One region of the Streptomyces sp. NPDC048415 genome, then DNA from elsewhere that is predicted to be linked to it. Evidence: predicted binding sites of a transcription regulator. Region 1 holds the regulator's gene; each other region holds the start of a gene.

Region 1 (4,267 bases):
CGATGCCCTCCAAGTACTCCACGACGACGCCCTCGACGCGCAGATCGTCGCCCCAGACGCGTTCGACGAGTTCGGCGTCGTGGCGGCCCTCCACGTAGATGCGCCCGGCCCGCGCGACCCGGGCGCGCGCACCGGGGACCGCCACCGAGCCCGACGCCGTACGGGTGGGACGTACCGGACCGGCGGCCGGACGCACCAGCGTGACCACCTTGCCCTCCAGCAGGAAACCGCGTGGCTCCAGCGGGAACACCCGGTGCTTGCCGAAGCGGTCCTCCAGCGTCACCGTGCCCGCCTCGCAGCGGATCACCGCGCCGCAGAAGCCGGTGCCGGGCTCCTCGACCACCAGACCGGGGTCCGCGGGCACCTCCGGCACGGCCTTGGGCTTCTTCCACGGCGGGGTCAGATCCGGCGAGTACTGGCGCATTCGGATGACGATAGGAGAAGTCCGGCCGCCGTGTCCCGCGACCTCCTCTGACACGCCGTACGATCTTCCGCCCCGTGCCGTCGCCAGACCGTACGACCTTCTACGCCACCCCGAAGCGAGCCGCCAGCGCGTCCCGCTGGGCGCGGACGAACGCCGCGTTCACCGCCGCCCCGTGACCGGGCACGTACACCGCGTCCTGACCGCCCAGGTCGAGCAGCCGGTCCAGGGCAGCCGGCCAGTGCGAGGGGATCGCGTCGGGGCCCGCCTGAGGTTCGCCGGACTCCTCCACCAGGTCGCCGCAGAAGACGGTCTCCGGTGAGCCGGGCGGGCCGGGGACCAGGACCACCAGGTCATGGCCCGTGTGGCCGGGGCCGACGTTCGCCAGCAGGACCTGTACGCCGCCGCCCAGGTCGAGCGTCCACTCGCCGGACACGGAGTGGCGGGGAAGGACCAGGAGATCAGCCGCCTCGGCCGCCGCGTCCTGGTCGAGACCGTTGCGTACGGCGTCCGCACGCAGCTCCTCGCGCTCGTGCGCCAGGACCGCGTCCAGGCCGACCGCCCCGAACACCTCCACGCCCGCGAACGCCGCCGCGCCGAAGACATGGTCGAAGTGGGGGTGGGTGAGTGCGAGGTGCGTCACTCTGCGGTCCTCGCCGAGCAGCCGCCGCGCCTCGGAGCGCAGCCGCGCGCCCTCCGCGAGGCTCGAGCCCGCGTCGATCATCAGCGCCGCGCCCTCCCCGACCACGAGCCCGGCCGTGCAGTCCCAGACCGGAAGCCGGCGCCGTCCGACCCGGGGCGCCAGTCTTTCCCACCCCAGCTCTTCCCAAGTGACCCTCATACGGAGACGCTAGCGGCGAGGGCGTCGTCGGCACGACTTCGCAGGCTGCTGCCTGCCCGCCCTTGCCGGGGCCGTACCTCACCGCCGTACACTGGGCCGGGGGACGCTGGCACTCGCGCCCGCTGAGTGCCAGGCCGAAGGCCATGAAGACCACGACGCTGACTTCTGGAGGTGCGCGCGATGCTCAGTGAACGCAGGCTCGAGGTGCTGCGTGCCATCGTCCAGGACTACGTGGGCACCGAGGAGCCGGTCGGTTCCAAGGCGCTCACCGAGCGGCACCGGCTCGGCGTCTCACCGGCGACCGTGCGCAACGACATGGCGGTGCTGGAGGACGAGGGCTACATCGCCCAGCCGCACACCAGCGCCGGGCGCATCCCCACCGACAAGGGCTACCGGCTCTTCGTCGACAAGCTCGCGGGCGTCAAGCCGATGACCGCGCCCGAGCGGCGGGCGATCCAGAACTTCCTCGACGGCGCCGTCGACCTCGACGACGTCGTGGGGCGGACGGTCCGGCTGCTCGCGCAGCTGACGCGGCAGGTCGCTGTCGTGCAGTACCCCTCGCTGACCCGCTCGACGGTGCGGCATGTGGAGTTGCTGTCGCTCGCCCCCGCGCGCGTGATGCTCGTGCTGATCACGGACACCGGCCGGGTCGAGCAGCGCATGATCGACTGCCCGGCGCCGTTCGGCGAGACGTCGCTCGCGGATCTGCGGGCCCGGCTCAACAGCCGGGTCGCGGGCCGCCGTTTCGCGGACGTCCCGCAGCTGGTGCAGGACCTCTCCGACGCCTTCGAGGCGGAGGACCGGGGTACGGTCTCGACGGTGCTCTCCACCCTGCTGGAGACGCTCGTCGAGGAGACCGAGGAGCGGCTGATGATCGGCGGCACCGCCAATCTCACCCGCTTCGGACATGACTTCCCTCTCACTATCCGGCCGGTGCTCGAAGCACTGGAGGAGCAGGTCGTGCTCCTCAAGCTGCTGGGGGAGGCCGGAGATTCGAGCATGACCGTGCGAATCGGGCACGAGAACGCGTATGAGGGACTCAACTCCACGTCCGTGGTCTCGGTCGGCTACGGTTCGGGCGTCGAAGCAGTAGCGAAACTCGGCGTGGTCGGACCCACGCGCATGGATTACCCGGGAACGATGGGAGCGGTACGAGCGGTGGCACGGTACGTCGGACAGATCCTGGCGGAGTCCTAAGTGGCCACGGACTACTACGCCGTACTCGGCGTGCGCCGCGACGCGTCCCAGGACGAGATCAAGAAGGCGTTCCGGAGGCTCGCGCGCGAGCTGCATCCGGACGTCAATCCCGATCCGAAGACGCAGGAGCGCTTCAAGGAGATCAACGCCGCCTACGAGGTGTTGTCGGACCCGCAGAAGAAGCAGGTCTACGACCTCGGCGGCGACCCGCTGTCCCAGTCGGGCGGCGCGGGCGCGGGCGGCTTCGGCGCGGGCGGCTTCGGAAACTTCTCGGACATCATGGACGCCTTCTTCGGTACGGCGTCGCAGCGCGGGCCCCGCTCGCGTACGCGGCGCGGCCAGGACGCCATGATCCGGCTGGAGATCGAGCTGGACGAGGCTGCCTTCGGAACCACGAAGGACATCCAGGTCGACACGGCCGTCGTCTGCGCCACCTGCAACGGTGAGGGCGCGGCGCCGGGCACGTCGGCCCAGACATGTGACATGTGCCGCGGTCGCGGTGAGGTGTCGCAGGTCACCCGGTCCTTCCTGGGCCAGGTCATGACCTCCCGTCCCTGCCCGCAGTGCCAGGGCTTCGGCACCGTCGTCCCGACCCCGTGCCCGGAGTGCGCGGGCGACGGCCGGGTCCGCTCCCGTCGCACCCTGACGGTGAAGATCCCGGCCGGTGTCGACAACGGCACGCGGATCCAGCTCGCGGGCGAGGGTGAGGTCGGCCCCGGTGGCGGCCCCGCCGGTGACCTGTACGTGGAGATCCACGAGCTGCCGCACGCCGTGTTCCAGCGGCGTGGCGACGACCTGCACTGCACGGTCACCATTCCGATGACCGCGGCGACCCTCGGCACCAAGGTGCCGCTGGAGACGCTCGACGGTCTGGAGGAGGTCGACATCCGTCCGGGCACGCAGTCCGGGCAGTCGATCCCGCTGCACGGGCGTGGCGTCACGCATCTGCGGGGCGGTGGCCGGGGTGACCTCATCGTGCACGTCGAGGTCATGACCCCGACCAAGCTCGACCCCGAGCAGGAGCGGCTGCTGCGCGAGCTGGCCGTGCTGCGCGGCGAGGAACGCCCCACCGGGCAGTTCCAGCCGGGACAGCAGGGGCTGTTCTCCCGCTTGAAGGACGCGTTCAACGGCCGCTGACGGGGTGTTTTCGCCCCCTCCGCCACCGCCCATCCCGGTGGCGTATGCCAGGCGGAAGGCCGGATTCGGACTTGTACGGAGGACGTGACAACATGCCGTCATGTCCTCCGCACTGACCGATCTCTTCCCTCACCCGATCGTGCAGGCCCCCATGGCGGGCGGCGTCTCCGTGCCGCGGCTCGCGGCCGCCGTGTCCGAGGCCGGCGGGCTCGGGTTCCTGGCCGCCGGGTACAAGACCGCCGACGGCATGTACCAGGAGATCAAACAGCTGCGCGGGCTCACCGGCCGCCCCTTCGGGGTCAATCTGTTCATGCCGCAGCCCGAGTACGCGGAGCCCGCAGCCGTCGAGGTGTACGCCAACCAGCTCGCCGGCGAGGCCGCCTGGCACGAGACGGAGCTCGGCGACCCCGACAGCGGCCGGGACGACGGCTACGACGCCAAGCTGGCCGTACTCCTCGACAACCCGGTACCGGTGGTCTCCTTCCACTTCGGCTGCCCCACCCGCGACGTCCTGGACTCCCTCGCCCGCGCCGGCACCCTCACCCTGGTCACCGCGACCACGGCCGAGGAGGCCCTCGCGGTGCAGCGGGCGGGCGCCGCCGCGGTGATCGCGCAGGGCGTCGAGGCAGGCGGCCACCAGGGCACCCATCGCGACAACCCCGAGACGGACG
Region 2 (4,267 bases), on a different contig from region 1:
GAAGAACATCCGCTCCGCGTCCTCGGCGCCGAACTTCGCCGCCGCCCGCTGCCGCAGCCGCGCCTGCCCGAGGGCCGCCGAGACCAGTTCGGCCGGGTGTTCGCGGCGCAGCCGGGTGGCGACGGCCAGTTCCCGCGCCGGATCGGTGCCGCGCACCTCGTCGAGCAGGGCGAGGCCCTCGGGGGTGAGGAGGGAGGCGAAGGAGACGTCGTTCACCGGGCCATTGTGGGCCAGTCGGTGGACGGTGCGCTTCCGACGGCGGTGTCGGAGCCTCGAGCGGGACATGACCTGGGAGTATCCGGCGCCATGCGACCAGTACGACAAAAGTATAAAAATGGTTCAAAAGGCGCCGGTGTCGGCGCACGAGCGCACGGCGCCGGCCTCCGTGGGGGAGTCGCCGCGCTCGCCCTCGCCGCCCTCGTCTCCGGCTGTGCCGACGCCGGCTCGCAGGGCGTGGCGCCGGCCCACGGTCAGCAGGCGAAGCTGCACGCGCCCCCCGCCCGCGCCCTGGACTCGTACGCCACCCGGCTCGGCCTCGCGCAGGCCCGGCGCGTCGCCGCGGCCAAGCGCTGGGGGCTGACCGAGGCCCCCCTGACACCCCCGGCGCCGCCTGCGAAGAAGCCGTTGATCACCGCGCGCGCCGGCTTCGAGGTGGACGATCAGGAAGAGCTGGGGCTGCCGCCCGTCTTCACCACCATCCCCACCAAGGACAAGGTCGTCTTCCTCACCATCGACGACGGTGAGGAGAAGGACCCGAAGTTCCTGCGGATGATGAGCGACCTGAAGATCCCGTACAGCGCCTTCCTCAGCGACTACCTGATCAGCGACAACTACGGGTACTTCCGCAAGATGCGCGACCGGGGCGTCACCCTCAACAACCACACGCTGCACCACCCCTACCTGCCCGGACTGTCGTACCAGGAGCAGAAGCACGAGATCTGCGGCATGCAGAACGTGATGAGGAGGCAGTTCGGCAAGCGCCCGACGGTCTTCCGGCCGCCGTACGGCAACTACAACCAGGACACCCTGCGCGCCGCCAAGACCTGCGGCATCAAGTACGCCCCCATCTGGGACGAGGAAGTCTTCGTCGACCACTGGGAGTACCGCGAGTGGGACCGCGACCTGCACCCCGGCGACATCGTCCTCACCCACTTCCGGGGCCGCAACGACTGGAAGGGCACCATGCCCGACATGGTCCGCCGCTTTCTGAAGAGGGTGACGGACGAGGGGTACGCGGTGGCGCGCCTGGAGGACTACCTGTGAGGGTGCGCGCGCTGGTCGCCGGGCTGCTCGCCGTCGTGCTGCTGACCGGCTGCGCCCAGTCCGTCGACCCGATCGAGCGGCTGGGCAAGAAGGCGGCGCAGCGGGTACGGCCGCATGACTCGGCGTACCGCCGCTGGGGGCTGGCCGCCCCGCTCGCCCGCGCGCCGAGACCGCCCGCCCGGTTCACCGCGCGCACCGAGGGTCCGGGCCTGCCACCCGTCGTGGACCATGTCCGCACCCGCGACAGGGTGGTCTTCCTGACCTACGACGACGGCGCCGAGCGGGATCCCCGGTTCGTCGACATGGTCCGTGAACTGCGGCTGCCCGTCAGCATGTTCCTCACGGACAGTGTCGTCGGGCCGGGGTACGGACACTTCGCCCGACTGCGCGCGGTCGGCGCGAGCGTCCAGAACCACACTCTCGACCACGCCTCCCTGCGCGGCCTGCCGTACGCGGGCCAGCGCGCCGAGATCTGCGGCCAGCAGGACAAGCTCAAGCGGCGCTTCGGCCTCCGGCCCCGGCTGCTCCGTCCGCCGTACGGCTCCTACGACACCACCACGTTGCGCGCCGCAGCGGACTGCGGGGTCGCGGCCATCGTTCTGGGGCGACGGGTCAGCCCACGGCGCCTCCACGCGGGCGACATCCTGCTCGGCTCCGACGGCCCGAACCCCACGCGGACGACGACACGCCTGCTCCGGCGCATGCAGACCCAGGGCCTCGCACCGGCCCGCTTGGAGGACTACCTGTAGCTGTTCGGCCCGTCCGGCGTACTCGAGATCCGGCGGCGCGCCGCGCGCTTTTGGCACTCCGCTTGACCGAGTGCTAATCGCAGTCATAGTCTCAGGTCTGGCACTCCCCCCTGGAGAGTGCCAATAGCGACGGGCAGGTCCGGCACCCGCGACGACGGATCGACCTGGTCGCCACCTCAGACAGTTAACCCCGTGAGATCTCCGAAGGGGGAGGTCGGATCGTGACGACCGCCAGCTCCAAGGTTGCCATCAAGCCGCTCGAGGACCGCATTGTGGTCCAGCCGCTCGACGCCGAGCAGACCACGGCCTCTGGCCTGGTCATCCCGGACACCGCGAAGGAGAAGCCCCAGGAGGGCGTCGTCCTTGCCGTGGGCCCGGGCCGCTTCGAGGACGGTAACCGTCTTCCGCTCGACGTCACTGTCGGCGACGTCGTGCTGTACAGCAAGTACGGCGGCACCGAGGTGAAGTACAACGGCGAGGAGTACCTCGTCCTCTCGGCTCGCGACGTGCTCGCGATCATCGAGAAGTAATTCACCCAGTTTTGCAGTGAACTGCGCCCCTGGCCCCCGCGACCTTCAAAAGCCGGGCGCTGGGGGCGCAGTTCGTTTCTCCCAAAGTTTCCGAGAGGGCTGAATCGCTCCCATGGCGAAGATCCTGAAGTTCGACGAGGACGCCCGTCGCGCCCTTGAGCGCGGCGTCAACAAGCTTGCCGACACGGTGAAGGTGACGATCGGCCCCAAGGGCCGCAACGTCGTCATCGACAAGAAGTTCGGCGCACCCACCATCACCAACGACGGTGTCACCATCGCCCGCGAGGTCGAGGTCGACGACCCGTTCGAGAACCTCGGCGCCCAGCTGGTGAAGGAGGTGGCGACCAAGACCAACGACATCGCGGGTGACGGTACGACCACCGCCACCGTGCTCGCCCAGGCGCTCGTGCGCGAGGGCCTGCGCAACGTCGCCGCGGGTGCCTCCCCGGCGCTGCTGAAGAAGGGCATCGACGCGGCCGTCAAGGCCGTCTCGGACGAGCTCCTCGCCACCGCGCGCCCGATCGACGAGAAGTCCGACATCGCCGCCGTCGCCGGTCTGTCCGCCCAGGACCCGCAGGTCGGCGAGCTCATCGCCGAGGCGATGGACAAGGTCGGCAAGGACGGTGTCATCACCGTCGAGGAGTCCAACACCTTCGGTCTTGAGCTGGACTTCACCGAGGGCATGGCTTTCGACAAGGGCTACCTGTCGCCGTACTTCGTGACGGACCAGGAGCGCATGGAGGCCGTCCTGGAGGACCCGTACATCCTCATCCACCAGGGCAAGATCTCCTCGATCCAGGACCTGCTGCCCCTCCTTGAGAAGGTCATCCAGTCCAACGCCTCGAAGCCGCTGCTGATCATCGCCGAGGACGTCGAGGGCGAGGCCCTGTCGACCCTGGTCGTGAACAAGATCCGCGGCACCTTCAACGCCGTCGCGGTGAAGGCCCCCGGCTTCGGTGACCGTCGCAAGGCCATGCTCGGCGACATCGCCACCCTCACCGGTGGTCAGGTCATCGCCGAGGAGGTCGGCCTCAAGCTCGACCAGGTCGGTCTGGACGTGCTGGGCAGCGCCCGCCGCGTGACCGTCACCAAGGACGACACCACCATCGTCGACGGTGGCGGCAGCTCCGACGAGGTCGCCGGCCGGATCAACCAGATCAAGGCCGAGATCGAGAACACCGACTCCGACTGGGACCGCGAGAAGCTCCAGGAGCGCCTCGCGAAGCTGGCCGGCGGCGTGTGCGTGATCAAGGTCGGCGCCGCCACCGAGGTCGAGCTCAAGGAGAAGAAGCACCGTCTGGAGGACGCCATCTCCGCGACCCGCGCCGCGGTCGAGGAGGGCATCGTCTCCGGTGGTGGCTCCGCGCTCGTCCACGCCGTCAAGGTTCTCGAGGGCAACCTCGGCAAGACCGGCGACGAGGCCACGGGTGTCGCGGTCGTCCGCCGCGCCGCCGTCGAGCCGCTGCGCTGGATCGCCGAGAACGCCGGCCTCGAGGGTTACGTCATCACCTCCAAGGTCGCCGAGCTCGACAAGGGCCAGGGCTTCAACGCCGCCACCGGTGAGTACGGCGACCTGGTGAAGGCCGGCGTCATCGACCCGGTCAAGGTCACCCGCTCCGCCCTGGAGAACGCCGCCTCCATCGCCTCGCTGCTGCTCACGACCGAGACCCTGGTCGTCGAGAAGCCGGCCGAGGAAGAGGGCGACGCCGGTCACGGCCACGGCCA
Region 3 (4,267 bases), on a different contig from region 1:
CGTCAAGGCCGACAACCTGGCGCGTGAGCTGGGCGTCGACGCCGGCAAGCTCTTCGTCAAGGACGACTCGGGCAACCCGACGCACTCCTTCAAGGACCGCGTCGTCGCCCAGGCCATCGAGGCCGCCCGCGCCTTCGACTTCACCACGCTCTCCTGCTCCTCCACCGGCAACCTCGCCGGCGCCGTGGGCGCCGCCGCCGCCCGTGCCGGCTTCCGTTCCTGCGTGTTCATCCCGCACGACCTGGAGCAGGGCAAGGTCGTCATGGCCGCGGTGTACGGCGGCGAGCTCGTCGGCATCGAGGGCAATTACGACGACGTGAACCGCTTCTGCTCCGAGCTGATCGGCGACCCGGCCGGCGAGGGCTGGGGCTTCGTCAACGTCAACCTGCGCCCGTACTACGCGGAGGGCTCCAAGACCCTCGCGTACGAGATCTGCGAGCAGCTGGGGTGGAAGCTCCCGGACCAGCTCGTGGTGCCCATCGCCTCCGGCTCGCAGCTCACGAAGATCGACAAGGGTCTGCAGGAGCTGATCAAGCTCGGCCTCGTCGAGGACAAGCCCTACAAGATCTTCGGCGCGCAGGCCGAGGGCTGCTCGCCGGTGTCCGTCGCCTACAAGGCCGGGCACGACGTCGTACGGCCGCAGAAGCCGAACACCATCGCCAAGTCGCTCGCCATCGGCAACCCGGCCGATGGGCCGTACGTGCTCGACATCGCGCGCCGCACCGGCGGTGCCGTGGAGGATGTGAACGACGAGCAGATCGTCGACGCCATCAAGCTGCTCGCGCGGACCGAGGGCATCTTCGCCGAGACGGCGGGCGGTGTGACGGTCGGCGTGACGAAGAAGCTCATCGAGAACGGCGTCCTCGACCCGACCCTCACCACCGTCGTGCTGAACACCGGCGACGGCCTCAAGACTCTGGACGCGGTGGCCTCGGACACCGGCCTCACCGCGACCATCCGCCCGAACCTCGACTCCTTCCGAGAGGCTGGCCTCGCATCATGAGCGTCAACGTCCGCATCCCCACCATCCTGCGCACCTACACCGGCGGCAAGGCCGAGGTGAGCGCCGAGGGCACCACCCTCGCCGAGGTCATCTCCGACCTGGAGAAGAACCACACGGGTATCGCCGCCCGCGTCCTGGACGACCAGGGCAAGCTGCGCCGCTTCGTCAATGTGTACGTCAATGACGACGACGTGCGGTTCGAGCAGGGGCTGGAGACGGCGACGCCGAACGGCGCGGGCGTCTCGATCATCCCGGCCGTCGCCGGAGGCTGACCGTCACACACGGTGAGTCCGTTACCGAAGGTAATGCTCGTCACCCAGAGTTCATCGAATTGCCCCCTCCGTGAGAGAAGCGGAGGGGGCAATTCTGCTTGGTTGAGCACGGTACAGTTGGGGAACCTGCTTCGCTTTCTATGCCAGTTTTATGCCGGACGCATATGAGTCCTTGCCCGGCAGCAGACAAGAAGTAGCCAAAGTCCCCATCTTTTTAAGCCTTTCATGGCATTTATGGGGCCCGACTTGCCCTGAATCTTCGCGAATTCTCCGTATATTCCCGATCGGCCGTGCCCAGAATTCTCGTCCGATTGACCTGTTGCAGACGGCAGTTGGACAGATACATTCAGCCGCGGTCGACGCGTTCCGGCGCACACCCCCAATCGTTGGGGGGTGAGGTCTGACCCGGATCCGCGAAGTGCGGATCTGTGCAAGGGCCAGTAATAGGGGAGTTAGGCATGGCTCAGGGCACCGTCAAGTGGTTCAACGCGGAGAAGGGGTACGGCTTCATCGCGGTCGACGGTGGTGCGGACGTCTTCGTGCACTACAGCGCGATTCAGATGGACGGCTACCGCACCCTTGAAGAGGGTCAGCGAGTGGAGTTCGAGATCTCGCAGGGCCAGAAGGGTCCACAGGCGGACATGGTCAAGCTCGCCGTCTGATCCCGGCGCGAACGACCACCGACGCACTCACGCCGAGGGGCCCGCATCCCACCAGGGACGCGGGCCCCTCGTGCGTCTCCACTTGGCGAGAGGCGCTTGCACTCGCAGGTGTCGAGTGCTAATCATTGGCGTTAGCACTCTCCTAGTGAGAGTGACAGAACTTGGATCGTGCCAGTGAGGTCCGCAGACCTGTGGGGCAAGGAACCGCAGGGCTTGCAGGCCGTCCGTCGCGGGCGCGGGCGCGATCCGGAGCAATCCACCCCGTCCGGGAGGACCACTTCACATGGCCAAGATCATCGCGTTCGACGAGGAGGCACGGCGCGGTCTCGAGCGCGGGATGAACCAGCTCGCCGACGCCGTCAAGGTCACCCTTGGCCCCAAGGGCCGCAACGTCGTCCTCGAGAAGAAGTGGGGCGCCCCCACGATCACCAACGATGGTGTTTCCATCGCCAAGGAGATCGAGCTCGAGGACCCGTACGAGAAGATCGGCGCCGAGCTGGTCAAGGAGGTCGCGAAGAAGACGGACGACGTCGCCGGTGACGGCACGACGACCGCGACCGTCCTGGCCCAGGCGCTGGTCCGCGAAGGCCTTCGCAACGTAGCCGCCGGCGCCAACCCGATGGCTCTCAAGCGCGGTATCGAGAAGGCCGTCGAGGCCGTCTCCGGTGCCCTGCTCGAGCAGGCGAAGGATGTCGAGACCAAGGAGCAGATCGCTTCGACGGCCTCCATCTCCGCCGCCGACACCCAGATCGGCGAGCTCATCGCCGAGGCGATGGACAAGGTCGGCAAGGAAGGCGTCATCACCGTCGAGGAGTCCCAGACCTTCGGTCTGGAGCTGGAGCTCACCGAGGGTATGCGCTTCGACAAGGGCTACATCTCGGCGTACTTCGCCACCGACATGGAGCGTATGGAGGCCGTCCTCGACGACCCGTACATCCTGATCGCCAACTCGAAGATCAGCAACGTCAAGGACCTGCTGCCGCTCCTCGAGAAGGTCATGCAGTCCGGCAAGCCGCTGCTGATCATCGCCGAGGACGTCGAGGGCGAGGCCCTGTCGACCCTGGTCGTCAACAAGATCCGTGGCACCTTCAGGTCCGTCGCCGTCAAGGCCCCGGGCTTCGGTGACCGCCGCAAGGCCATGCTCGGCGACATCGCCATCCTCACGGGCGGCGAGGTCATCTCCGAGGAGGTCGGCCTCAAGCTGGAGAACGCGGGTCTGGACCTGCTGGGCCGCGCCCGCAAGGTCGTCATCACCAAGGACGAGACGACGATCGTCGACGGCGCGGGCTCGGCGGACCAGGTTGCCGGTCGCGTCAACCAGATCCGCGCCGAGATCGAGAACTCGGACTCGGACTACGACCGCGAGAAGCTCCAGGAGCGTCTGGCGAAGCTGGCCGGCGGCGTGGCCGTCATCAAGGCCGGTGCCGCCACCGAGGTCGAGCTCAAGGAGCGCAAGCACCGCATCGAGGACGCCGTTCGCAACGCGAAGGCGGCCGTCGAGGAGGGCATCGTCGCCGGTGGTGGCGTCGCGCTCATCCAGGCGTCTTCCGTCTTCGAGAAGCTGGACCTCGAGGGTGACGAGGCGACCGGCGCCAACGCCGTGCGGCTCGCCCTGGAGGCCCCGCTCAAGCAGATCGCCGTCAACGGTGGTCTCGAGGGTGGCGTCATCGTCGAGAAGGTGCGCAACCTGCCCGTCGGCCACGGCCTGAACGCCGCGACCGGTGAGTACGTCGACATGATCGCCGAAGGCATCATCGACCCGGCGAAGGTGACCCGCTCTGCCCTGCAGAACGCCGCCTCCATCGCCGCGCTGTTCCTCACCACCGAGGCCGTCATCGCCGACAAGCCGGAGAAGGCCGCCGCGGGCGGCGCTCCGGGCGGCATGCCGGGCGGTGACATGGACTTCTGATCGACCTCTGGTTGATCACTGTCCTTACGTTTCGAGGGCGGCCCCCCTTCTCTCAAGGGGTGCCGCCCTCGGGCGTTCGGGGCGTGGCCGGGATCACAGGAGCAGGCCTCAGGGCCGCGGAATGCCCTGGCGGGCGAGGCAGTTGACGTTGACGGACGGTTGATGCATGTGCACATACCGCCCGGAATGTCCTGACCCTCTCTGCTCGACGCCTGGTCGACCTCCCCGAGGAGCCCCCTACGTGACTGCCACCGCCTCCGCCTCCCGCGCGGCCGAGATCCTCTCCCGCCCCGTCTCCCTCAACGGCCTCACCGTCCCGAACCGGATCGTGATGGCGCCGATGACGAGGCAGTTCTCCCCGGGCGGCGTCCCCGGCGAGGACGTGGTCGGCTACTACTCCCGCCGTGCCGCCGCGGGCGTC

Evidence for each region. The regulator HrcA, encoded in region 1, represses chaperone genes, less so after heat shock. The targets are predictions, from matches to a motif close to TTNGCACTCNGNNNNNCNGAGTGCNAA.
Region 2: the regulator HrcA is predicted to act here: its motif matches at 2,063-2,089, upstream of groES (co-chaperone GroES).
Region 3: the regulator HrcA is predicted to act here: its motif matches at 2,069-2,095, upstream of groL (chaperonin GroEL).

The regions. Positions count from the first base shown of each region.
Region 1 is NZ_JBEZKJ010000021.1:69,978-74,244, forward strand. It holds gene AB0D27_RS16660 (DUF3097 domain-containing protein) at 1-424, opposite strand, end outside; gene AB0D27_RS16665 (MBL fold metallo-hydrolase) at 525-1,262, opposite strand; gene hrcA (heat-inducible transcriptional repressor HrcA) at 1,443-2,459, shown strand; gene dnaJ (molecular chaperone DnaJ) at 2,460-3,596, shown strand; gene AB0D27_RS16680 (nitronate monooxygenase) at 3,697-4,267, shown strand, end outside.
Region 2 is NZ_JBEZKJ010000005.1:25,904-30,170, forward strand. It holds gene AB0D27_RS05685 (methyltransferase domain-containing protein) at 1-216, opposite strand, end outside; gene AB0D27_RS05690 (polysaccharide deacetylase family protein) at 307-1,263, shown strand; gene AB0D27_RS05695 (polysaccharide deacetylase family protein) at 1,260-2,012, shown strand; gene groES (co-chaperone GroES) at 2,234-2,542, shown strand; gene groL (chaperonin GroEL) at 2,655-4,267, shown strand, end outside.
Region 3 is NZ_JBEZKJ010000129.1:11,203-15,469, reverse strand. It holds gene thrC (threonine synthase) at 1-1,003, shown strand, start outside; gene AB0D27_RS41315 (MoaD/ThiS family protein) at 1,000-1,275, shown strand; gene AB0D27_RS41310 (cold-shock protein) at 1,734-1,937, shown strand; gene groL (chaperonin GroEL) at 2,221-3,846, shown strand; gene AB0D27_RS41300 (NADH:flavin oxidoreductase) at 4,088-4,267, shown strand, end outside.